Regions from separate parts of the Paenibacillus sp. HWE-109 genome, predicted to be linked through region 1. Evidence: a T-box and tRNA genes for the amino acid it is inferred to sense, from the RefSeq annotation. Region 1 holds a T-box; the other regions hold tRNA genes.
The links. The T-box of region 1 lies ahead of ileS (isoleucine--tRNA ligase). A T-box ahead of a tRNA ligase gene usually reads a tRNA of that ligase, here a tRNA-Ile.
Positions count from the first base shown of each region.

Region 2: it has a tRNA-Ile gene. The T-box ahead of ileS (isoleucine--tRNA ligase) is inferred to sense a tRNA for this amino acid. The anticodon was not compared.
Region 3: it has a tRNA-Ile gene. The T-box ahead of ileS (isoleucine--tRNA ligase) is inferred to sense a tRNA for this amino acid. The anticodon was not compared.

Region 1 covers NZ_CP091881.1:509,720-517,363, forward strand. The annotation lists gene LOZ80_RS02290 (dihydrofolate reductase family protein) at 1-525, shown strand, start outside; gene LOZ80_RS02295 (AAA family ATPase) at 951-1,511, shown strand; gene LOZ80_RS02300 (cupin domain-containing protein) at 1,822-2,496, shown strand; T-box leader at 2,553-2,809, shown strand; gene ileS (isoleucine--tRNA ligase) at 2,866-5,949, shown strand; gene LOZ80_RS02310 (FtsW/RodA/SpoVE family cell cycle protein) at 5,987-7,159, opposite strand; gene LOZ80_RS02315 (ABC transporter substrate-binding protein) at 7,370-7,644, opposite strand, start outside.
Region 2 covers NZ_CP091881.1:3,594,350-3,601,993, reverse strand. The annotation lists gene LOZ80_RS15350 (efflux RND transporter periplasmic adaptor subunit) at 1-596, shown strand, start outside; gene LOZ80_RS15345 (hypothetical protein) at 622-2,373, shown strand; gene LOZ80_RS15340 (hypothetical protein) at 2,534-2,698, shown strand; tRNA gene LOZ80_RS15335 (tRNA-Met) at 2,790-2,866, shown strand; tRNA gene LOZ80_RS15330 (tRNA-Ile) at 2,878-2,951, shown strand; gene LOZ80_RS15325 (DUF2277 domain-containing protein) at 3,026-3,304, shown strand; gene LOZ80_RS15320 (DUF1906 domain-containing protein) at 3,434-4,180, shown strand; gene LOZ80_RS15315 (stalk domain-containing protein) at 4,261-5,007, shown strand; gene LOZ80_RS15310 (hypothetical protein) at 5,053-6,189, opposite strand; gene LOZ80_RS15305 (alpha/beta hydrolase family protein) at 6,355-7,188, shown strand; gene LOZ80_RS15300 (phosphoesterase) at 7,234-7,644, shown strand, end outside.
Region 3 covers NZ_CP091881.1:7,625,914-7,633,557, forward strand. The annotation lists gene dusB (tRNA dihydrouridine synthase DusB) at 1-883, shown strand, start outside; gene greA (transcription elongation factor GreA) at 1,105-1,581, shown strand; gene lysS (lysine--tRNA ligase) at 1,662-3,158, shown strand; rRNA gene LOZ80_RS32760 (16S ribosomal RNA) at 3,482-5,025, shown strand; rRNA gene rrf (5S ribosomal RNA) at 5,149-5,265, shown strand; tRNA gene LOZ80_RS32770 (tRNA-Ile) at 5,349-5,425, shown strand; tRNA gene LOZ80_RS32775 (tRNA-Ala) at 5,445-5,520, shown strand; rRNA gene LOZ80_RS32780 (23S ribosomal RNA) at 5,739-7,644, shown strand, end outside.

The DNA.
Region 1 (7,644 bases):
GATGGTTTTTTTACTGGACTTAATGGGGAAATTGATTGGTTTCTGCATGATCCGGAAGTGGATAAAGCTGCGCATGAATATATGCATGCAGACACATTACTATTTGGCAAGTTGACTTATCAGATGTTCGTGAGTTATTGGCCGAATGTAGCGACGAACCCTAATGCACCTGAGCAGGCCCGAGCGTTGGCGGAAGAGCTAAATCAGATGACGAAAGTCGTCTTTTCCAACAGCTTGGAAGAAGCAACTTGGGTGAACAGCAGATTGATCAAAGATAATCTTGTGGAAGAAGTTAGAGCTTTGAAGCAAGGCGATGGCGCGGATATTACCGTATTTGGCAGTGGCACTATCGTTCAGCAGCTTGTGGATGCGGGCTTGATTGATGAGTTATTGATTGTGGTCACTCCAGTTGTTTTGGGTACGGGTAGAGGGTTGTTTGACAACGTAGGGAAAATGAATCTAAAGCTTCTTGCCTCCAGAGGGTTTGGGTCAGGGAATGTTTTGCTGTATTATGGGATTCGTTAAAGTGGCAGTGGAATAAGGTGATGGTCTTATTTTACGAAATATTGCGGGTTTGTGGGACGCTATTCTTGCAAAAAGTGTCATTGTCGAGAGCATGAGGGAACTACAGGGCGCTATTCCAGCCCAAAGTGTCCATATCGCGAAGCTGAGGGAACTACAGTTCGCTATTTTGCTATTCCGCGGGAATTTTATCGCTTTTCGTGGAAATAAGACCCTGTAGTTCCGCTATGACCCTCGCATCCCTGTTATTTGCCTAAATAACGTACTATAGTTCCCTCACAAGGCTTTGTCGCTAATAAGAGGCTGACTCTCCTGGCGGCGAAGCCGTTTTTTTCAGGAAAGTTATATGAACTAGTTCTTTCCCTTGCATGCTTACAGATTCTGGATTACTGTCAGGTTAATGTTCGACATGGAGATGAGGCTGAGTTATGAAATTAATAATTATTTTTGGACCACAAGCCGTTGGTAAAATGACAGTAGGACATGAACTAGAAAAAGTGACTGGAATGACAGTCTTTCATAATCATATGACGATTGACCTGCTCTATCCCTTTTTTGGATTTAGTAAAGAAACATGGAGACTTGTCGACTTATTTCGGACAGAAATATTTGAAGCTGTGTCTAAAAGCAATGATCTGAGCGGAATGATTTTTACCTATGTGTGGGCATTTGATCAGCAATCCGACTGGGAATTTATCGATAAAGTTTACGATATATTTGAATCAAAGGGTAGTGAGGTTTACTTGGTTGAGCTTGAAGCAGATTTATCCAAGAGGCTTGAACGTAATAAATCACCACACAGGCTTGAACATAAATCAACGAAAAGAAATGTAGAACAATCGGAACAAAATCTAAGAATGACCGCTGAGAATCACAGATTGAACTCTCTAGAAGATGAGATCAAGCGGGCAAACTATATAAGAATTAATAATACAAATTTAAGTCCTGAGGAAGTTGCTAGAATGGTTAAAGACAGGTTTCAATTGTGAAATTAGATCGCAAGCCTATGAGAGTATCATGCAAGAGACAGGGTGGATTGTGAGAGTCGGATTCCTGTTATGCGGCATCAAGTTTCAAACGATGGTTGGGCTCCTATTGAAGAATATTTGCACATTCTTACACACGAGAATAAACAAGTGAAAATTATGTTTGAACATCGTTCAGATTTGGTAAAAGAGGAGGAACTGTTGGCTTGTTACAGCTGGGTAGAGGCAATTATCACCTAGACTCCTGTCACGATTATAACTCCGCTGCATATCATGGGTGCATATAAACTAACGGAGTGGAGTGGAAAGATGGATGCCTGCACCTACGCCTAGTACCGTGTACACGAACCCTAATGTGCAGTATTTTTTCGATATTAACAAGAATCGCTTGATGACACGAAATGCGGAAAATTTCATTAATCGCCTAGGGCGGGATAATTTAAATACGCTTGGCAATGTGTCTATGCTCGATATTTACTTGAGCAGAGGGCGTGTGGTTGAGCCGCATTATCACCAAAATGCTTCTGAACTTGTCTATTGTATTCAAGGGAAAGCCATGATTTCTCTGATCAACCCGTTCGATAATGAAATTACCAACATCACGGTAACGCCCGGACAAGTGGGCAATATTCCGCAGGGCTGGTGGCATTGGGAAGTAGCTTTAGAAGATGATACCCACTTGCTGGCGATTTTTGATGCGCCTTATCCGGAGTATATTTTCGGGTCTGATATTCTTACCAAAACGCCGATCGAAGTTCTTGCCCATACGTATTGTTTGGATCCTGAACTTTTGAAGAAAGTGCTCAAACCTCTTAATAACGAAACGATTATTATTGGACCTACGGATGAATGTGTGATGCAAGCGCACGAGCAAAACAAACAGTATGGTCATGGATCTTATATGAATATGCAGAGCCAGCCCCAGACAATGCCGCAATACTCAAATCCCCCACAAAGCCCTATTCACTACGGGTATCCAAATCGTTAATTGACATTGAAGCGTAAATGGTGTAAAAATAAAGGAATTACATGTTCAACTATGATTTAAATTTGTTGACGAGAACGAGTAAGCTAATACCTTGTTTCCCAGAGAGTTGGCCAAGAGCTGAAAGCCAATATGCAGGAATTAGTCGAAAATCCTCTCCGAGAAGGAAAGCTGAAGGAATTGAGTAAGCTGCCCCGGGATCCCGCCGTTACAAGGGCCGCGTATGTTCGTACGCAGAATAAGGAGCTGTGATGGTCAAGACGATTGATCATTATGGAACTAGGGTGGTATCGCGAGAGGTAATCTCGTCCCTTACGGGGCGGGATTTTTTTGTTTTTTCATACCAGGAAAATAGAGGAGCGTTTGTAACTGATGAGAAAAGTTGACGTGAAAGAGAAAGCAAGAACACGCGATCTGCGTGTGTTGGAGCAATGGAAACAGAACGATACTTTCCACAAATCGATTGAGAATCGCAAAGGCAAACCGAATTTCGTCTTCTATGAAGGACCACCGACAGCGAACGGTTCACCTCATATCGGACACGTGCTCGGCCGTGTTGTGAAGGATTTCATTTGCCGGTACAAAACGATGACGGGACACCATGTCGTCCGCAAGGCGGGTTGGGACACGCATGGCTTGCCTGTTGAGCTTGGCGTTCAAAAGCAGCTCGGAATTTCCGGCAAACAAGAAATTGAAGAGTATGGGGTAGCCGAGTTCGTCGAGAAATGCAAAAGCAGTGTATTTGAATATGAAAAGCAGTGGCGGGAATTGACCGAAGCCATCGCCTACTGGACGGACATGGATGATCCATATGTGACGTTGAAGAACGAGTATATCGAGAGCGTTTGGCATATTTTAGCGGAAGTGCACAACAAAGGATTGCTGTACAAAGGGCATCGGGTCAGTCCTTATTGTCCAGATTGCCAAACGACATTGAGTTCGCACGAAGTCGCGCAAGGTTATGAAGATGTGAAAGATTTGAGCGCTACGGTGAAATTCAAAAGTAAAAGCGGAAATGAGAACTTTTTGGCATGGACGACAACGCCTTGGACACTGCCAGCGAACGTAGCTTTGGCTGTGAACAACGATATCGACTATGCTAGGGTGAAATATCAAGATGAAGTCTATATCGTGGCCCAGAAGCTTGTGGAGAAGCTGTTCAAGCAAGACTACGAGATACTATCTGTCCATAAAGGGGCAGAGTTCGTTGGCACTTCCTACGAGCCGCCATTCGGCTATATCAGCCCGAACAAAGGTCATATCGTTGTAGACGCAGATTATGTTATGGATACAAGCGGTACGGGTATCGTTCATATTGCTCCCGCACATGGCGAGGATGATTATCGCACTGCTCGCCAGCACGAGTTGGACTTCGTGAACGTGGTCAATTTGGCGGGACGTTACCACGACCTGATCACCGACTTCGCTGGTCGCTTCGTCAAAGATTGCGATGTGGATATCGTGAAGTATTTATCCGAGCGCAATCTGTTATTTTCCAAAGAGCGGTACGAGCATAGTTATCCTTTCTGCTGGCGCTGTAAATCACCGCTGCTGTATTACGCCATGGAAAGCTGGTTTATCAAAACGACCGCTATCAAAGAGCAATTGATTGAAAATAACAGCAAAGTCGATTGGTATCCTGGGCACCTTCGAGAAGGCCGTTTTGGAAAGTTTCTGGAGGAACTTGTGGATTGGAACATCAGTCGCAACCGTTATTGGGGTACTCCGCTTAACGTCTGGTTATGCGATGATTGCGGGTGCGAATATGCTCCTGGAAGTCGCAAGGATTTACAGGGAAAATCGGTGCAGCCGCTAGACGAAAACTTAGAGCTGCATAAGCCTTATATCGATGAAGTGAAGCTTCGCTGCTCTTGTGGAGGCGTCATGCACAGAACCTCTGAGGTTATCGATGTCTGGTTCGATAGCGGTTCTATGCCGTTCGCACAGTATCATCATCCTTTTGGAGATGAAGCGCTGTTCAATGAGCAATACCCGGCAGACATGATCTGCGAAGGGATTGATCAAACGAGAGGCTGGTTCTTTAGCTTGCTAGCGGTTTCAACGTTGTACAATGGGAAAGCACCTTACAAAGCTGTGCTTTCTACAGGTCACGTTTTGGACGAGAATGGGCAAAAGATGTCCAAAAGCAAAGGAAACGGTATCGATCCTTGGGATATCATCAATGAGTTTGGCACGGATGCGTTTCGCTGGGCTCTGCTTGCGGACAGCGCTCCATGGAACAGCAAACGATTCTCTAAGCAAATCGTAGCGGAAGCGAAGTCCAAACTGGTGGATACGCTCAACAATACACATGCTTTTTATGCGTTATATGCAGAGATTGACCAGTATAAGCCAGAGGATCACCCGAAACTCTCCTCCGAGAATGAGTTGGATCGCTGGATCATCTCGCGGCTGAACAGCACCTTGCAGAATGTGCGCAAAGGCTTGGAAATAAATGATTTCTTGAACCCTGCAAAGCAAATCGAGGCTTTTGTAGATGAGCTTAGCAACTGGTACATCCGCCGCTCCCGTGACCGTTTCTGGGGAAGTGAAATGACCGCTGATAAGGTATCCGCTTATCAAACGCTGCGTGAAGTCTTGCTGACGATTGCGCGGATGATCGCACCATTTGCACCGCTTATCGCAGAAGATATCTATGGGAATCTAGGCGGAGACGGAAGCGTTCATCTGGCGGATTATCCGCAAGAGAACCAATCCGTCATTGATTTAACCCTTGAACGCGAGATGGAAACGACTCGGCAAATTGTTGAACTGGCTCGCAACGTGAGGAATGAGACGGGGATCAAAACGCGTCAGCCGCTTTCCGAGATGATGGTTTCACTGAATGGTGATTTTGACTTGAGCCGGTTCGAGGATATCATCAAAGATGAAATGAATGTTAAAGTAATTCGTTTGGAACAAGGCGACAGTGGTTTTGTAGACTTCAACGTGAAGTTGAATCTGAAAGTAGCAGGGAAAAAGTACGGCAAGGCCGTCAGTCCTTTGCAAAATTATCTGAAGCAATTGTCTGCTGCAGAAACCAAACAAGCTATCGACAAGGGCTTCTTAACAGTGATAATCGAGGGAGCTGAGCTGCGTGTCGAGCTCGAAGATTTGCTTGTAGACAAGCAGGCAAAACCAGGCTTCGCATCAGCCTCCGGTAATCAGGTTACCGTTACCCTCAACACCACATTAACGGAGGAACTGGAACAAGAGGGACTTGTCCGGGAAGTGATCCGTGTTATACAGGATTATCGCAAAAAGCTGGAGCTTCCGATTGAAAAGAGGATCAACCTTGTCTTGGATGTGGGGTTGCCGCTGAAAGAAGCTTTGGAGCGCTTTGATCATGTGCTGCAAGAGAATGTGCTGCTTGCCGGGGTTAGATTCTCGAAGGTGGATGGCATGGAGCCGGTATCCATTGGGGATAAGAGTTTCGGTTTGCTGATTGAGGAGTAAGGAAGTGAAGCAGGTGCCGCGGCACCTGCTTTTTCCTTTAACCGACAAGAATATCGTCTATTTCAACATCATCGTAAATTCTAATATTGAGAACGAAACCAACGGAAAGCATATTGATTAATAATGAGGTGCCTCCGTAGCTAATAAATGGCAGGGTTATGCCAGTGATGGGCATAAGGCCGATGAGCATCCCGATATTTTCAAAAACTTGAAACAGGAACATCGCGGCAATACCGCCGATGATATAGATGCCAGCCTTATTGTTGATCATTAACGCGGTCGTTATCATTTTATAAATAAGAAGAAAGTAAAGTATGATCAACGCGGATGAACCCATAAATCCAAATTCTTCACCTATAACGACGAAAATGGAATCGGCATACGTATAGGGGACTTGTCCGCCTTGTACGGATCCACCGTGCAGGTAGCCGTCACCTTGTAAAGCTCCTGAACCGATGGCTCGAACGGATTGTTTCATGTGATAGGTAGCTTTCTCGGAAGCCTCCTCGGGCAAAAGGACGGCATCGATGCGATCCAGCCAGTAGGCTTTATTTTTAGATACCATGTAGGCTTGAACGTTCTCATGATATTTGACATAACTGTAGAGGGAAGATCCACATAAGACAATGACGATGCCTAGCCCGATTAAGGCATGCTTGAGCCGAATGTTGCCGAACCAACAGATGACGATGAAAATGACGAGATAACCGATGGAATTACCCAGATCGGGCTGCATCAGAACCAAAACAAAAGGAATAAATGTAATAACGCCCATGGGAATAACGTCCTTCAGAAAGTTAAGCGGTGCTTCCGGGCTTTTTCTATTAGAGAGATAATAAGCCAGAAAAAGAATCAAAATCAGCTTGCATAATTCAGCAGGCTGGAGGCTGATTGGACCTAATTTAAACCAGCCCTGCGCATTGTTTATCGTAGAACCTTTAAAATATAACAAGACCAACAGGCCTAGTCCAATAAGATAATAGGATGTTGAAAATTTGAGAATGACCCGGTAGTTAACAAAGAGCATGGCGAATAAAACGATAAAGCCCGCGATGTAATAGACGATCATTTTGACAGGAGAGTTAGCAAGATCAGGGTCTGTTAGGGTTGCGCTATATATACAAAAAATACAGATGAACATAAAAACGAGCAATAATAACAAGATAATCCAATCAAGCTTGGTGATAATTCTTTTGAGCAGAAATGCCATTCCAACTGTGCTCCTTCAAATTTAGTATGTGCGGTTATGAAACGCACGTTATTTAAATTAGACGGAGCTATTTACAAAAAGTTACATTTTATTTTCGATACACAGGCTCTAGCGAAGGTCTGCATCATGTAGCGCAAATTGCCATCGATCATCAAATAACCAAAGAGGAGCAAGGCGCCTAGGCGCCCTGCTCCTCTTGTTCGTTAAAGCCTACTTAACCGTTTTGTTATAAGCGGCAATCTTCTCTGTAATGCTCTTCGCAGCTCCATCGAGCGCTTCTTTTGGCGCTTTTTTGCCAGTTAAAGCTTCTTCGATGGCTGTTTCTACGATTTGACGGGCTTCGGGGAATACGCCCATGACAGCGCCTTGAGTTGCTTTATTCGCTTTGGTATTGTGAAGCTGGTCAATGGCCGTCTGGAATTGCGGATACTTGGCCAGGTTGTCCTTCACAAGCTGCTCGTCGTAAGCTTTTTTGGTAATAGGGA
Region 2 (7,644 bases), 3.1 Mb from region 1:
CTGCGCGCAGCATCGAGAGGTCATTGAACAATTTGGAAGTGAAAGCACCTGCATCTGGGATTCTTACTGATCTTAACATCACCGTTGGGCAAACCTTAACACCCGGAGGCCGCGTTGGCGAAGTGCAGCAAACGAACCCAATCAAAATTAAATCCCAGTTAACGGAAGTATCAGCGAACCTGGTACGAGGTAAAGGTGAGCTGATCTTCTATATTCCGGATGTGACAGCCAAAGCAAGTGCAAAGGTGATTTATTTATCCGATATCATTAATGGTCAAACGAAATCATATGATCTTGAACTTGAAGTTCCCAATCCAGATGGTAAGCTGAAACCCGGCTCCAAAGCGCAAATTGAACTTACCAAGGATGACGAACAGGTAGTGCCTGTTGTGCCGAGCTTGAGTATCGTTCGTGAAGGCGGAGACAACTTCGTCTACATCCTCAATGGTGAAACGGTGCAGAAACGCAAAGTGGAACTGGGTCGTTTGAATGAAACGAATCAAGAAATTATATCTGGTGTTAAAGAAGGCGAAGTGCTCGTTACTTCCGGTCAACATCAATTGAAAGATCAGGATAAAGTAAAAGTAAGCAATTAACCCACATTTTGAGGAGGAGAAGTAAGTGAAGAAGACGATGAAAAGATCGCTAGCTACCATTATTCTATCAACTGCACTTTTAACGACAGCTTCTTTGCCGGCATGGGCAGCTGAAGGATCTAGTACGACTGTAATTGCAGCATCGAATGTCATTACGAGTTATACTCTGACAGATAAAATTGAAGTGGAAATTAAAAGTATCCTGAATGAACATCAATCGGATTCCACGAAACTCGGGGCTGTCATCCGGATTAAAAATACAAGCGGTAAAGTAACGCGCGTTCCCGACTTTGAACTGCGCGTGCATACGGCAGAAGGGATCGATTACACACTTCAGCCAAGTGCCAAAAACGCCAAATCAGTTCAACCTAAGAGTCAACAGGAACTCAGCTATATGACCGTGGTGGACGGTGGAGAAGACGTTGCCCTTACGTTACTTAACTTCATCGATGTCGATTTGGAAGTATATCCGAAGAAAGAAACGACGTTACTTGCCGTAACTGTGGATGAAAACAATGTATGGAATGGCAGCGATAGCAACATAACCAAAACGTCAGCGATACTTAAATGGGGAGAAGCATTCACACTGCCTTCTCTGCGCTCGCCACTTGGTTTCATACCTGTGGATATTCATAAGGAAATCACGGCCAAAGGCGTATCTACGGTGGTTCAGATTCAAGTTGTGAATCCAACCAAGGAACGTCAAACCGTGCCTAACTTTGGCATCGACGGCAAGACAGAAGGAAGTGTCTACTCCGGCAGTCGCGCGGAATCTTCGGTGTCACTCGATCCAGGTGAGAAAAAATACATTCACGTGGTTATTCCAACCGATTTGGATACGGAGTTCACAAGCTTGAATGTCGTCACGCCTGAAGTGTTTTCTGTGGCGCTAGGTGAGGGGAAGTTCCTTGATGATTCCTACCGGGTAGGGCGCATTAATATCCTGCTGCCAACCGGAGCTGTTACGCAAGGTGTGATTCCTGCTCCTGACTATACTTTAGGTACTCCAGTTAAATTGGATACTACGAATAAATTCGTACCTGCTAATGTGGATGTATCATTAGTAGAATTGCACGTGACCAGCAACGAAGACGATGGCTTCAACACCGCTGTTGCCAAATTTAAATTGACCAACAACAGCGATCGTCCGATTCCCATTCCAGCAATTCAAACAGAATTAGTCAGCAAAGACGGATACGCCTATGGGGGGAGAAGACAGGCGCAAACAGCGCTTAGTGTCGTTCCAAAGGCTTCCTATGTCGTTAGCTACTCTTATGCGCTTCCTGCCTCTGAGACAGGCGAAGGATTGAAGATGAATCTGTACAGCCAGCAATCAAGCGGAGAAACCTCTTACAGATCACTTCTGGCAACAGCCAAAGTTCCTGTTCAGAAGAATGATTTTAAAGCAAAAGCCCTGAACGTCTATCCCTACGAAATTACGATTAAAGATTGGTCGATTACAGCTATTTTCCAAGCTACGATGATGTACGATTACAAATTGAAGCTGGATTTGGATATTAAACCAGACAAACAGGTGACAGTTGATAAATATAACAGCAGCCTTTCCTTCGAACTATTTGATAATGTTGGAAACCCGGTAGGAAAAGCGGTTCAAGCTTTGTCAGGCGAAGGCCGTTTGTACAATGGCACGAATACAATTGATTTGAATGCAAGATCCAACCAACTCGACTTTCCGATTCAAGTTAAGGTGTATGAAACCTTCGCGAATGAATACGGAGAAATCGTGAAACGTCTATTGACGACGTTCAAACAGTAAGCGGATAATAGGAAAGCTGCTTGGGCTTTGTTTGCAAAAAGCTCCCAGGTGGCTTTCTTTTTTGATATGTCATAGTCGGATGGATCATGTGGATGCTCATAAGTCAATCTAATATTGGATAAGATAGGAGTATTGATTTGAACATAACGGAGTGATGGCGATGAATTGGATATATTGGGCTAAATTATATGATTCCAAGTTTCAAGCAGGCTGCTTGGCGAAGAGAATGGAAGAAGATTGGTGGATTTATGGGTACGAATGCCCGCAGGAAGTTGAAGTGTACAAGTCCAAAAAGGGAAGATTTGGCGTTCGGTACAACACCTGATACGGAAAAATGCTCCTAAAAATTAACGCTTGACTTAGCACTCGCGCTTAGTGTATATTTATTTTTGTCGCTGTTGAGCGACTGCTAATGACGCGGGGTGGAGCAGCCCGGTAGCTCGTCGGGCTCATAACCCGAAGGCCGCAGGTTCAAATCCTGCCCCCGCAACCAATTATTCAGAAGGGCCTATAGCTCAGTTGGTTAGAGCGGTCGGCTCATAACCGATTGGTCGGGGGTTCGAGTCCCTCTGGGCCCATAGTAAGTAAACCCTTAGTTTAAGGGTTTTTGTTATTTCTGGACATAATCATGCCTTTAAGAAAGGAATATCTTATGTGCCGAAACATTAAGCCGTTGTTTAATTTTGAACCCGTGGTAACAGATGATGAAATACGCGCGGCATCGTTGCAATTTGTGCGTAAAATTTCAGGGTTTACCGAGCCTTCCAAAGCAAATGAAGAGGCTTTCCAACGTGCCGTAGAGGAAGTCGCGCTTGTAGCGCGGAAACTGATGGATTCACTGGTGACAAATGCGGAACCGCGGAATCGTGAAGTCGAGTTGGAACGTGCCCGGATCAAGAACGCCAAAAGGTTCGGTACAAAAGAATCATAATGAAGGGGCTCTTTCCATGTGGAAAGAGCCTTTTTTGTTGTAAGTAGGAGCAGAGTTCCTGCAATAAGTAGCGAGTACAGTTCTACGAGCATACAATGTATGAAACTAGTAGAAATTAGGTGATTGAAAGTGACCAAAGGTTTTGATTGTTCAACACCTTTAACGGTATCAACTGCCGCTGCTTTCGTCAAGGATGGCTACTTGTTCGTAGCTAGATATCTGGTCCCTAGTGGTTTTAAAGCGTTGACGAAGAGTGAAGCTGATGTCATCAGCAAAGCTGGGTTACAGATAGTTTCGGTCTTCGAAACAACTGCAAATCGCGCTCTAGGCGGCCGTAGCGCTGGACTGGCAGACGGCGCCACGGCTGTACAAGTTGCCAAACAGGTCGGTCAACCTGAAGGTACCTGTATTTACTTTGCCGTCGATTTTGACGTGAGCAGTGCGCAAATGGCCACGGTTATTGCTTATATCAAGGCAGCAAGCGAGGCAACGCCAGCATTTACAACAGGTGTATATGGTTCGTATTCAGTAATGGAGGCTGTGAAACAAGCCGCTGCGTGTTCCCGTTATTGGCAAACCTACGCTTGGAGCGGAGGCAAGAAATCTTCGTTTATTCAAATCTATCAATATTTGAATGATGTGATTGAGCACGGTATTGGTATTGATCATGATGAATCTTACGGAAATGAAGGCTGGTGGAACACGATATCACCTCCTGATCCTGAACCTAGCTATCCCCTGAGCCCAGAGGATGCAAATGCCATAATTCCTTTTCTTTCTGCTGGTTATGAGGCTACCATTTCGCTAGCGGCGAGAGATGAATTTCATCGTTTAGCCAATGAATTACGCAAAGCTTCAGGTCAGACTGAACAATAATTACGGAAAAAGTAAACCGAATCCTCCTTTGCTCCGTTTACTCTAAAGAGTAGATTGACAACTATAAGGAGGATTTTATTATGAAAAAAAGTTTGTTTGCGGCCGTACTGGGTATTGGATTGCTAGTAACGGGAATATTGCCAGTTTCTGCGCAGGAGCATGGGATGCGTATGGCAGCGGATATGAACATGCAATCTGATGCCCCTCAGCTGGTGAAGTCCGATATGAAGCTGATGCTGAATGGGAAACCCCTACAGGTTGATGAAGCTTATTTGGTCGATAATGCGTTGTTCGTCCCATATCGCGCATTTGCAGAAGGGATTGGTCTAAAGGTAGGCTATGAGGCAGCTACCCAAACCGTAACGGTAAGTAAAGAAGGCAAAGAAGTTAAATTGACAATCGGTTCCAGTGAAGCCCATGTCGATGGTACCCCGCATACGATGGTTGGACCAGCGCAGCTTATCAATAGCACTACATTCGTGCATTCACGCTTCCTGGCCGAAGTGTTCGGAGTAAGAGTCGCTTACGATGAGGCAACTCGGACAGTTAATCTTGTGTCTGGCGAAGCCACAGCCAAGACGTATTATGTGAACATCGAAGGCTTTGCATTTAAAGAAGGGGATCTGACGGTTGAAGCGGGATCAACCATTGTTTTCACCAATAAGGATAAAGTGAAGCATAACGCTGTTGCCGATAATGGCAGCTTCAAAACGAATCTGCTCGGCGCTGGGGAATCCGAAAGTATCACGTTGACAACCCCCGGGGAGTATACGTACTTCTGTGAACCGCATAAGAATTTTATGAAGGGTAAAATAACCGTTAAATAAACCAAAGCCCGGTCCCTCGTCTAGCGCAGAGGGACCGGGCTTTGGTTATTGCATGACCGTGCTGCGGATATACCAGCGCGCATCCAGCGAGGCTCTTTCGAGGCGAAAGAGCACGCGTCTGTTCACGACCGCGGAGGCGCGTTCCGGCGTAGCCGTCACGCTGACCGCGGTCTCGAGCTGCAGGAGCTGGCTTACGTCCAGCTCCGGGAACTTGGACAGGCGGCGCATGCTGCGCACGTGCACCGCCTGTTCTTGCCCTGTGGTGACCTGCAGCAGCTGCAGGTCACCTTGGTTCGCTGCGCTGATCCATACGTCGATCAGCGCCCAGGGCGAGAGCTTGCTGACGTAAGGGATCAGCAAGCCGGCTGCCCGGTGCACCATGACTTGGTGCGCCGGGTCCATAGAGCGGGAACCATGCGTCACGCTCCCGAGGAAGTGAATGCAGAAATGACCGTCGAAGTCATTTCCGGGAATACCATCTCCGCCATGCGGCATGCCATGCATGGAGCCAGCCAACGTGCGGCCGTTCAGCTTCACGAGGACCGCTCGGCGGTCCCAGCTCCAGGTGCCGCCGTAGATGGTTTTGAGCGTCGCAGAGTCTTCTTTGGTCAGCGGCTGAACATCCGCGTGATGGGAACCAGCACGACGCTGTCCTTCAAAGCTAAGACCGCTTTCCACATCGACAATCGTGAATTTACTATATTTCGGGAGAATTAAACTGGCTTCCTCCCAAGGCAGCAATTCGCCGTAATGTTTGGCTCTAAGATCTTGAACTTGTGCACGCAGAACTTCTTGTACATGGGCTGACAGTTCCAAAAAGGAACCAGCTGTGGGGTCCACTACTTCTCCATTCAGAGTGACGCCAAAACTTTGCGTCTGACCTTTATTGTCATAGGTAAGCGTCGTATCCAGCAGTAAGGAGTCAGAGAATGCTACCCCTAATCTGCGATCGTCAAGCTCTTTTTTTAATTTTTTATCCGTAAACATGACTTCGGTTTGATAAGCTGCACTTGCTGAAGATTTGACAATCAACCGAAAGTTGTTAGTGTCTGCTGCACTTTGATCTGTTGGCTCCATGCCCTTCACATAGGGTCTGCCAATCATAAAATTGGAAATGAACAAAATGAACAACAGCATGCAGATTACTTTGGAAAGCAAGCTGTTTGCTCGGTTGTGATACATAGGTTAACGTCCTCCTGCGTGGATTTATTTGAGCGCTGTAGTCAGTTTTTACTAAATCCTTAGAAATTATAATCATTAATCTGGTTTAGGCTGCTTTAGAATAATTGTGTTAAACTAGCAATAGCTAAGGTTGTTTTGAACAAATATGGAAAGTGAGGAAGACAGATGGGAAGCAGAGCAGGTCAATCATTCGAAATCCAACTTGAGCAGGATCGCATAGTGCGGGGGGATTGGTATACAGCGGAATCACAACCCTCGAAAGGTACCCTGATCATTTGTCATGGCTATAAAGGCTTTAAAGATTGGGGCATGTTTCCGTATTCAGCGCAATCCTTGGCAAAGGATGTCGATGTTGTCGCTATCAATTTTTCGCACAACGGAGTCGGAGCAGATTTGCTAACATTCTCAGAACTTGAGAAGTTTGCGAAAGCTACTTATTCGCGCGATCTAGAAGATTTGGAAGCCGTAGTAAATTATATTTACCAAAGAGATAAAATCGCGTCAAAGCAGCCAATTCTTCTGTTGGGACACAGCAGGGGGGCTGCGGTTTGTCTGATTTATGCCTTAGATCATCCAGCTCAAATTGCGGGTGTAATTAGTTGGAATGGCATTGCTAATGTCGATCTGTTCACCGAGGAAAATAAAGCGGAAATGCGCGAAACGGGACGCGCGTATACGTTGAATGGACGAACTAAGCAAAATATGCCGCTAGATTTGGAAATACTAGTGGATATGGAACGAAATCAGGAGCGATTGGATATCATTAGCAGAATTAGCGGTATTGCTTGCCCTGTCTCACTGGTCCAAGGCACAGAAGATGGGGAGCGAGGCATTAAGGGGTCCACTCAGTTAGTGCAGCAAAATCCTGCTATTAAGTGGCTTCGCATTCCTGCTGGAAATCATACCTTCGGATCCGTTCATCCCTTCCAAGGTGAGACGGCGCCAATGAAAGAAGCTATTCGCGTTACGCTTGAGAGCATTCGCGAAATGCTTGGATAGCTGTTTTTGTTGAATGAACTAATTAAATCGAGGAGGCGGATGTCCATGTCCCAAACTTTTTTCATATCCGACCACCATTTTGGTCATAAATTGATTATTGATTTTGAAAATCGCCCTTTCGTCGATACCGAGGAAATGAATGCAAGCATGATTGCCAAATGGAATCAAGTTGTGAACAAAGAGGACACGGTATTCCATCTGGGGGATTTCTCCTTTCTCAACAAAGAGAAGACCCAAGCAATCGTTTCGCAACTCAACGGCTACAAAATCCTCATCCTAGGCAACCATGACCGGGGAAGGTCCAGGACGTGGTGGCTCGATGCCGGTTTTGATGAAGTGAGCGATTATCCGATCATTTATAAAAACTTTTTTTTCCTGTCTCACGAACCCATGTACATGAACAAACAGATGCCATACGTCAATGTCCATGGCCACATTCACGGGCAGAAATACGAG
Region 3 (7,644 bases), 2.0 Mb from region 1:
TAAAGCTATCGTTCACGGGAATACGCGTTCGATGGAGATGCTATATGTAGACGATCGTGAGAAGCCGCTAAGCCTGCAAATTTTTGGTGGTGATACGGAAACCCTCGTGCAAGCAGCCAAAATTGTTGATCAGCATACGAATGCGGATATCATCGATATCAATATGGGCTGTCCGGTTCCCAAGATCACCAAGTGCGACGCTGGAGCGCGGTGGCTGCTCCAACCTGACAAGATTGAGCAAATGATCGCAACCGTTGTTGCTGCTGTAAACAAGCCGGTAACCGTGAAAATGCGGATCGGTTGGGATTCCGAACACATTTACGCGATCGAGAATGCGAAAGCTGTCGAAAGAGGCGGAGGAAGTGCCGTCAGTGTGCACGGTCGTACACGAGAGCAGCTGTATACAGGGAAAGCGGATTGGGATATTATCCGTGATGTGAAGCAGGCACTCTCGATCCCGGTAATTGGGAATGGCGATGTTGTAACCCCCGAAGATGCCAAGCGCATGTTGGATCACACGGGTGTAGATGGCGTCATGATCGGACGTGGAGCGCTAGGCAACCCATGGATGCTATACCGCACGGTACAGTATCTGGCTAACGGGGAACTGCCTCCTGAGCCTACGCCGGAAGAGAAAATTCGTATCGCCATCCTCCATATGGACCGTCTTATCGCCCTCAAAGGCGAGCACGTTGCCGTCAAGGAAATGCGCAAGCACATGGCCTGGTATCTCAAAGGCTTAACAGGTTCAGCTCGTGTGAAGGATGCCATCATGGAGATGCTCAAGCGGGATGAGATGGTGCGGGTTTTGAATGAATATGTCGAGCATCTCTCTGTAGAAACGCTGGCGCCAACTGCTGAAGAATCAGCTGTTGTGCAATAAATAATCACGCGATGGTTGAGATTGACATTTTGAAACCGTTGCAATATAATCAGTCAATATTAATGTGTTCCTGCATATATTGAAAGACAAACGCGCACCTAAGCGATTTATGAAACGTGAATTCATACTACTTGAATCAGCTCTATAAAGACCCGACTCCTAGCAGGAAGCATCGATTCAACGATATGAAAATCTTTCACATGACGGGAGATCAGTTGTTAATGGCTGAAAAAGAGGTCATTCTTACACCACAAGGTTTAAAGAAGCTTGAAGATGAGCTCGAACATCTGAAATCAGTGAAGCGTCGCGAAGTGGCTGAGAGAATCAAGGTCGCCATCGGATATGGTGATATCAGTGAGAACTCAGAATACGAAGATGCTAAGAACGAACAAGCTTTTATTGAAGGTAGAATCATTACATTAGAAAAACTGCTGCGCAATGCGCGTATTATTAATAACGACGATGTCGATACCAATACCGTAAGTGTTGGCTCAATTGTAACGCTGAAGGATTTAGAATTCGGTGATCTAGTCGAGTACAACATTGTAGGTACGGCGGAATCCGATCCGTTGATGAATAAGATTTCCAATGAAAGCCCTGTAGGCAGAGCTATTCTAGGTAAACAAAGGGGCGCGAACGTCGATGTAGTCGTTCCTGCTGGCGTCATTCAGTATCAAATTATTGATATTAAAAAGTAGCGTGCAGCCCTTTGGAAAGCTTCCTTTCGGAAGCTTTTTTCCGGTTTAGCACCCTTTACTAATAAGTGGGAGATGAAATCATGAGTCAGGAATTGGAGTTAAATGAATTGCTCGTCATTCGTCGCAATAAATTGGACGAGCTTCGTGGTCTGGGTGTCGACCCATTTGGCGGAAAATATGTGAGAACGCATACGGCCCAAGAAATTCTTGCGGCCTACCAGGATAAAACCAAAGAAGAACTGGATGCTGAAGCCGTTGAGGTCAGTATTGCCGGACGTATTATGCAAAAAAGAGGGATGGGTAAAGCTAGCTTCGCACATCTTCAAGACATCACTGGCAAAATTCAAATCTATGTGCGTGAAGATGCTTTGGATACTGCTATCTATAGAGCCTTTGATATTTTGGACTTGGGCGATATCGTGGGTGTGCAAGGGGTCGTTTTCAAAACAAAAACCGGTGAAACTTCTATTAAGGTACATTCCCTTGAAGTTCTAACCAAGTCCTTGCTGCCACTGCCGGACAAATTCCATGGTCTTAGTGATGTGGAATTGCGTTACCGCCAGCGGTATGTTGATTTGATTATGAATCAAGATGTGCAACAAACCTTTATTCTGCGTTCCCGCATTATTCAGGCTATGCGTCGCTACCTGGATTCGCTAGGCTTCTTAGAAGTAGAAACACCTACACTCCATACGATCGCGGGCGGAGCTTCAGCACGTCCTTTCAACACACATCACAATGCTTTGGATATGCAGCTGCATATGCGAATTGCTATTGAGCTTCACTTGAAGCGTCTAATTGTTGGCGGACTGGAGAAAGTATACGAAATTGGGCGTGTATACCGGAATGAAGGTATCTCTACGCGTCATAATCCCGAGTTTACGATGATAGAGTTGTACGAGGCCTATGCGGACTACAAAGACATCATGAAGCTTACAGAAGAGTTAGTTGCTCACATTGCTCAAGAAGTACTAGGCGGTACGACAGTTCCTTACGGCGATCACGAGATTAACTTAGCCGTTGGCTGGAGACGCGTCTCCATGGTCGATGCGATTAAAGAAGTCAAAGGCGTAGACTTTAATGCGCATATGTCTAATGAGGAAGCGCACCGTTTAGCGAAGGAACATAATGTATCTGTTGAGCCGCATATGACATTCGGTCATATTGTGAACCAGTTCTTCGAAACATTTGTTGAAGAAACGTTAATCCAACCGACCTTTGTTTACGGACACCCATTAGAAATTTCACCGCTTGCCAAAAAGAATCCAGAGGATCCTCGTTTTACGGATCGGTTCGAACTCTTTATCGTGGCGCGTGAGCATGCCAATGCTTTTACTGAGCTTAATGATCCGATTGATCAAAGAGAACGGTTTGAAGCGCAGCTTCGTGAGAAAGAACAAGGCAATGATGAAGCGCATGAGATGGATGAAGATTTCATCCGAGCTCTAGAATATGGCATGCCGCCTACTGGCGGATTAGGAATAGGGGTAGATCGTTTGGTTATGCTATTAACGAATGCGCCCTCCATCCGAGATGTCCTCTTATTCCCACATATGCGTCAGCGTCAAGGAGAGTAAAACGCAGTTGTTTTGGGGCATCGTTGGGTGTCCCAAAACTTTTTGCGACAAGTACTTGCAATGTTTGCATCGTCTGTGGTATCTTATAAAAGTTGCCGCTGAGCACTGAGAAATTGGTGAGAACAACAACTTGAAATTAAGAGTTGCAATGCAAAACTCAGTATGGTATATTGGTCTTCCGGCTTTCGAAAGAGAGCGGGTTGGACAAGAGTAATTGATCTTTGAAAACTGAACAACGAGTGAGTAAGCACAGTCGAGCAATCGACTATAAAAGAGATTGCAAAATCTCGCTAGCAAGTCAATGAGTACAATTAAGCTTTTCTACTATGGAGAGTTTGATCCTGGCTCAGGACGAACGCTGGCGGCGTGCCTAATACATGCAAGTCGAGCGGATTTGTTCCTTCGGGGACAAGTTAGCGGCGGACGGGTGAGTAACACGTAGGTAACCTGCCTACCAGATCGGGATAACTATCGGAAACGATAGCTAAGACCGGATAATTGGTTTTCTCGCATGAGAGAATTATGAAACACGGAGCAATCTGTGGCTGGTAGATGGGCCTGCGGCGCATTAGCTAGTTGGTGAGGTAACGGCTCACCAAGGCGACGATGCGTAGCCGACCTGAGAGGGTGAACGGCCACACTGGGACTGAGACACGGCCCAGACTCCTACGGGAGGCAGCAGTAGGGAATCTTCCGCAATGGACGCAAGTCTGACGGAGCAACGCCGCGTGAGTGATGAAGGTTTTCGGATCGTAAAGCTCTGTTGCCCTAGACGAACAGCATGAGGAGTAACTGCCTTGTGTGTGACGGTATAGGAGAAGAAAGCCCCGGCTAACTACGTGCCAGCAGCCGCGGTAATACGTAGGGGGCAAGCGTTGTCCGGAATTATTGGGCGTAAAGCGCGCGCAGGCGGTTCATTAAGTTGGGTGTTTAAGCCCGGGGCTCAACCCCGGTTCGCATCCAAAACTGGTGAACTTGAGTGTAGGAGAGGAAAGTGGAATTCCACGTGTAGCGGTGAAATGCGTAGAGATGTGGAGGAACACCAGTGGCGAAGGCGACTTTCTGGCCTATAACTGACGCTGAGGCGCGAAAGCGTGGGGAGCAAACAGGATTAGATACCCTGGTAGTCCACGCCGTAAACGATGCATACTAGGTGTCGGGGATTCGATTTCTCGGTGCCGAAGTTAACACAGTAAGTATGCCGCCTGGGGAGTACGCTCGCAAGAGTGAAACTCAAAGGAATTGACGGGGACCCGCACAAGCAGTGGAGTATGTGGTTTAATTCGAAGCAACGCGAAGAACCTTACCAGGTCTTGACATCTGGGTGTAAGCACTAGAGATAGTGCCCCTCTTCGGAGCACCCAAGACAGGTGGTGCATGGTTGTCGTCAGCTCGTGTCGTGAGATGTTGGGTTAAGTCCCGCAACGAGCGCAACCCTTGATCTTAGTTGCCAGCACTTCGGGTGGGCACTCTAAGATGACTGCCGGTGACAAACCGGAGGAAGGTGGGGATGACGTCAAATCATCATGCCCCTTATGACCTGGGCTACACACGTACTACAATGGTCGGTACAACGGGAAGCGAAGCCGCGAGGCGGAGCGAATCCTTATAAGCCGATCTCAGTTCGGATTGCAGGCTGCAACTCGCCTGCATGAAGTCGGAATTGCTAGTAATCGCGGATCAGCATGCCGCGGTGAATACGTTCCCGGGTCTTGTACACACCGCCCGTCACACCACGAGAGTTTACAACACCCGAAGTCGGTGGGGTAACCCGCAAGGGAGCCAGCCGCCGAAGGTGGGGTAGATGATTGGGGTGAAGTCGTAACAAGGTAGCCGTATCGGAAGGTGCGGCTGGATCACCTCCTTTCTATGGAGACTCGGATCTGATAGATCCAGTCAAGTATCTTCGGATACACAATCGCTTACTCACTCGTGTTCAGTTTTGAAAGAGCAATCTTTCAGCAGGATGGTTACCACCATGTTGCACTCGTTTGGTGATGATGGCGGAGGGGACCCACGCGTTCCCATCTCGAACACGACCGTTAAGCCCTCCAGCGTCGATGGTACTTGAACCGCAGGGTTCTGGGAGAGTAGAACGTTGCCAAGCGATACCCATGGCAAGCTTTCGGAGAAAGCTTCGAAAGCTTGTAGGTGGGTTTTTATTTTGGGAAGTTTATCCCAAACATATATTGGCCCTTAGCTCAGCTGGTTAGAGCGCACCCCTGATAAGGGTGAGGTCGGTGGTTCGAGTCCACTAGGGCCAACCAATTATTTTCATAATCGTTTGGGGCCATAGCTCAGCTGGGAGAGCGCCTGCCTTGCAAGCAGGAGGTCAGCGGTTCGATCCCGCTTGGCTCCACCAAAACACATTTTAAGACAGGAATTTCCAAGAAATTTCGACTTGAAATGCAGCAAGAAGATGTGATAAGATAACTTTCGCCGCTGACATAGGGCAAGGATAATTGACTCACATTGCTACAATGTTGTTCCTTGAAAACTAGATAACGAAATGAAACGTAAAGTAAGAACTTAGGTTGTGTTAACCTTCGGGTTGCACAAAAATCTTTAAAGTTTTTTCTAGGTTAAGCTAGAAAGAGCACACGGAGGATGCCTAGGCACTAGGAGCCGAAGAAGGACGTGGCGAACGACGAAATGCCTCGGGGAGCCGTAAGCAGGCTTTGATCCGGGGATGTCCGAATGGGGGAACCCAGCTGTGGTAATGCGCAGTTACTCTATTGTGAATACATAGCAATAGTAGAGGCATACCCAGGGAACTGAAACATCTAAGTACCTGGAGGAAAAGAAAACAATAGTGATTCCGTCAGTAGCGGCGAGCGAAAGCGGAATAGCCCAAACCAAGGAGCTTGCTCCTTGGGGTTGTAGGACCTCGATATGGGGTTAGTTCGATAGGCGAAGTGATCTGGAAAGGTCCGGCATAGAAGGTAAAAGCCCTGTAGCCCAAATCGAACGAAATCCCTAGAGGTATCCTGAGTACGGCGGGTCACGTGAAACCCCGTCGGAATCCGGCAGGACCATCTGCCAAGGCTAAATACTCCCTAGTGACCGATAGTGAAGCAGTACCGTGAGGGAAAGGTGAAAAGCACCGCGGAAGCGGAGTGAAAAAGAACCTGAAACCGTGTGCTTACAAAAAGTCAGAGCCCTCTTTATGGGTGATGGCGTGCCTTTTGTAGAATGAACCGGCGAGTTACGTTCCCGTGCGAGGTTAAGTCGAAGAGACGGAGCCGCAGCGAAAGCGAGTCTGAATAGGGCGCTTTAGTACGTGGACGTAGACCCGAAACCGTGTGATCTACCCCTGTCCAGGGTGAAGGTGAGGTAACACTCACTGGAGGCCCGAACCCACGCATGTTGAAAAATGCGGGGATGAGGTGGGGGTAGCGGAGAAATTCCAATCGAACTCGGAGATAGCTGGTTCTCCCCGAAATAGCTTTAGGGCTAGCCTCGGAAGATGAGTTGTGGAGGTAAAGCACTGATTGGGTGCGGGGCCCGCCAAGGGTTACCAAGTCCAGTCAAACTCTGAATGCCACAAACTTTATTCCGGGAGTCAGACAGTGAGTGCTAAGATCCATTGTCAAAAGGGAAACAGCCCAGACCATCAGCTAAGGTCCCCAAGTGTGTGTTAAGTGGGAAAGGATGTGGAGTTGCACAGACAACCAGGATGTTGGCTTAGAAGCAGCCACCATTGAAAGAGTGCGTAATAGCTCACTGGTCGAGTGACTCTGCGCCGAAAATGTAACGGGGCTAAACACGCCACCGAAGCTATGGCTTGCACTTTGTGCATGGGTAGGGGAGCGTTGTATGTACGTTGAATTCTGACCGTAAGGACAGGTGGAGCGCATACAAGTGAGAATGCCGGTATAAGTAACGAAAAGATCAGTGAGAATCTGATCCGCCGAAAACCTAAGGGTTCCTGAGGAAGGCTCGTCCGCTCAGGGTAAGTCGGGACCTAAGGCGAGGCCGAAAGGCGTAGTCGATGGACAACAGGTGGAAATTCCTGTACCACCGTAGCCGTTATGAGCAATGGAGTGACGCAGAAGGATAGTGACGCAGACTGATGGATGTCTGTCCAAGCAGTGAGGCTGGTTAGTAGGCAAATCCGCTAACCGTAAGGCTGGGCTGTGATGGGGAGGGAAACTTTAAGTACCGAAGGTCATGATTTCACACTGCCAAGAAAAGCTTCTAGCCAGGCGAAGGTGCCCGTACCGCAAACCGACACAGGTGGGTGAGAAGAGAATTCTAAGGCGCGCGGAAGAACTCTCGTTAAGGAACTCGGCAAAATGACCCCGTAACTTCGGGAGAAGGGGTGCCTCGGTAGGGTGAATAGCCCGAGGGGGCCGCAGTGAAAAGGCCCAAGCGACTGTTTAGCAAAAACACAGGTCTGTGCGAAGCCGCAAGGCGAAGTATACGGGCTGACGCCTGCCCGGTGCTGGAAGGTTAAGAGGAGTGGTTAGGGGCAACCCGAAGCTAT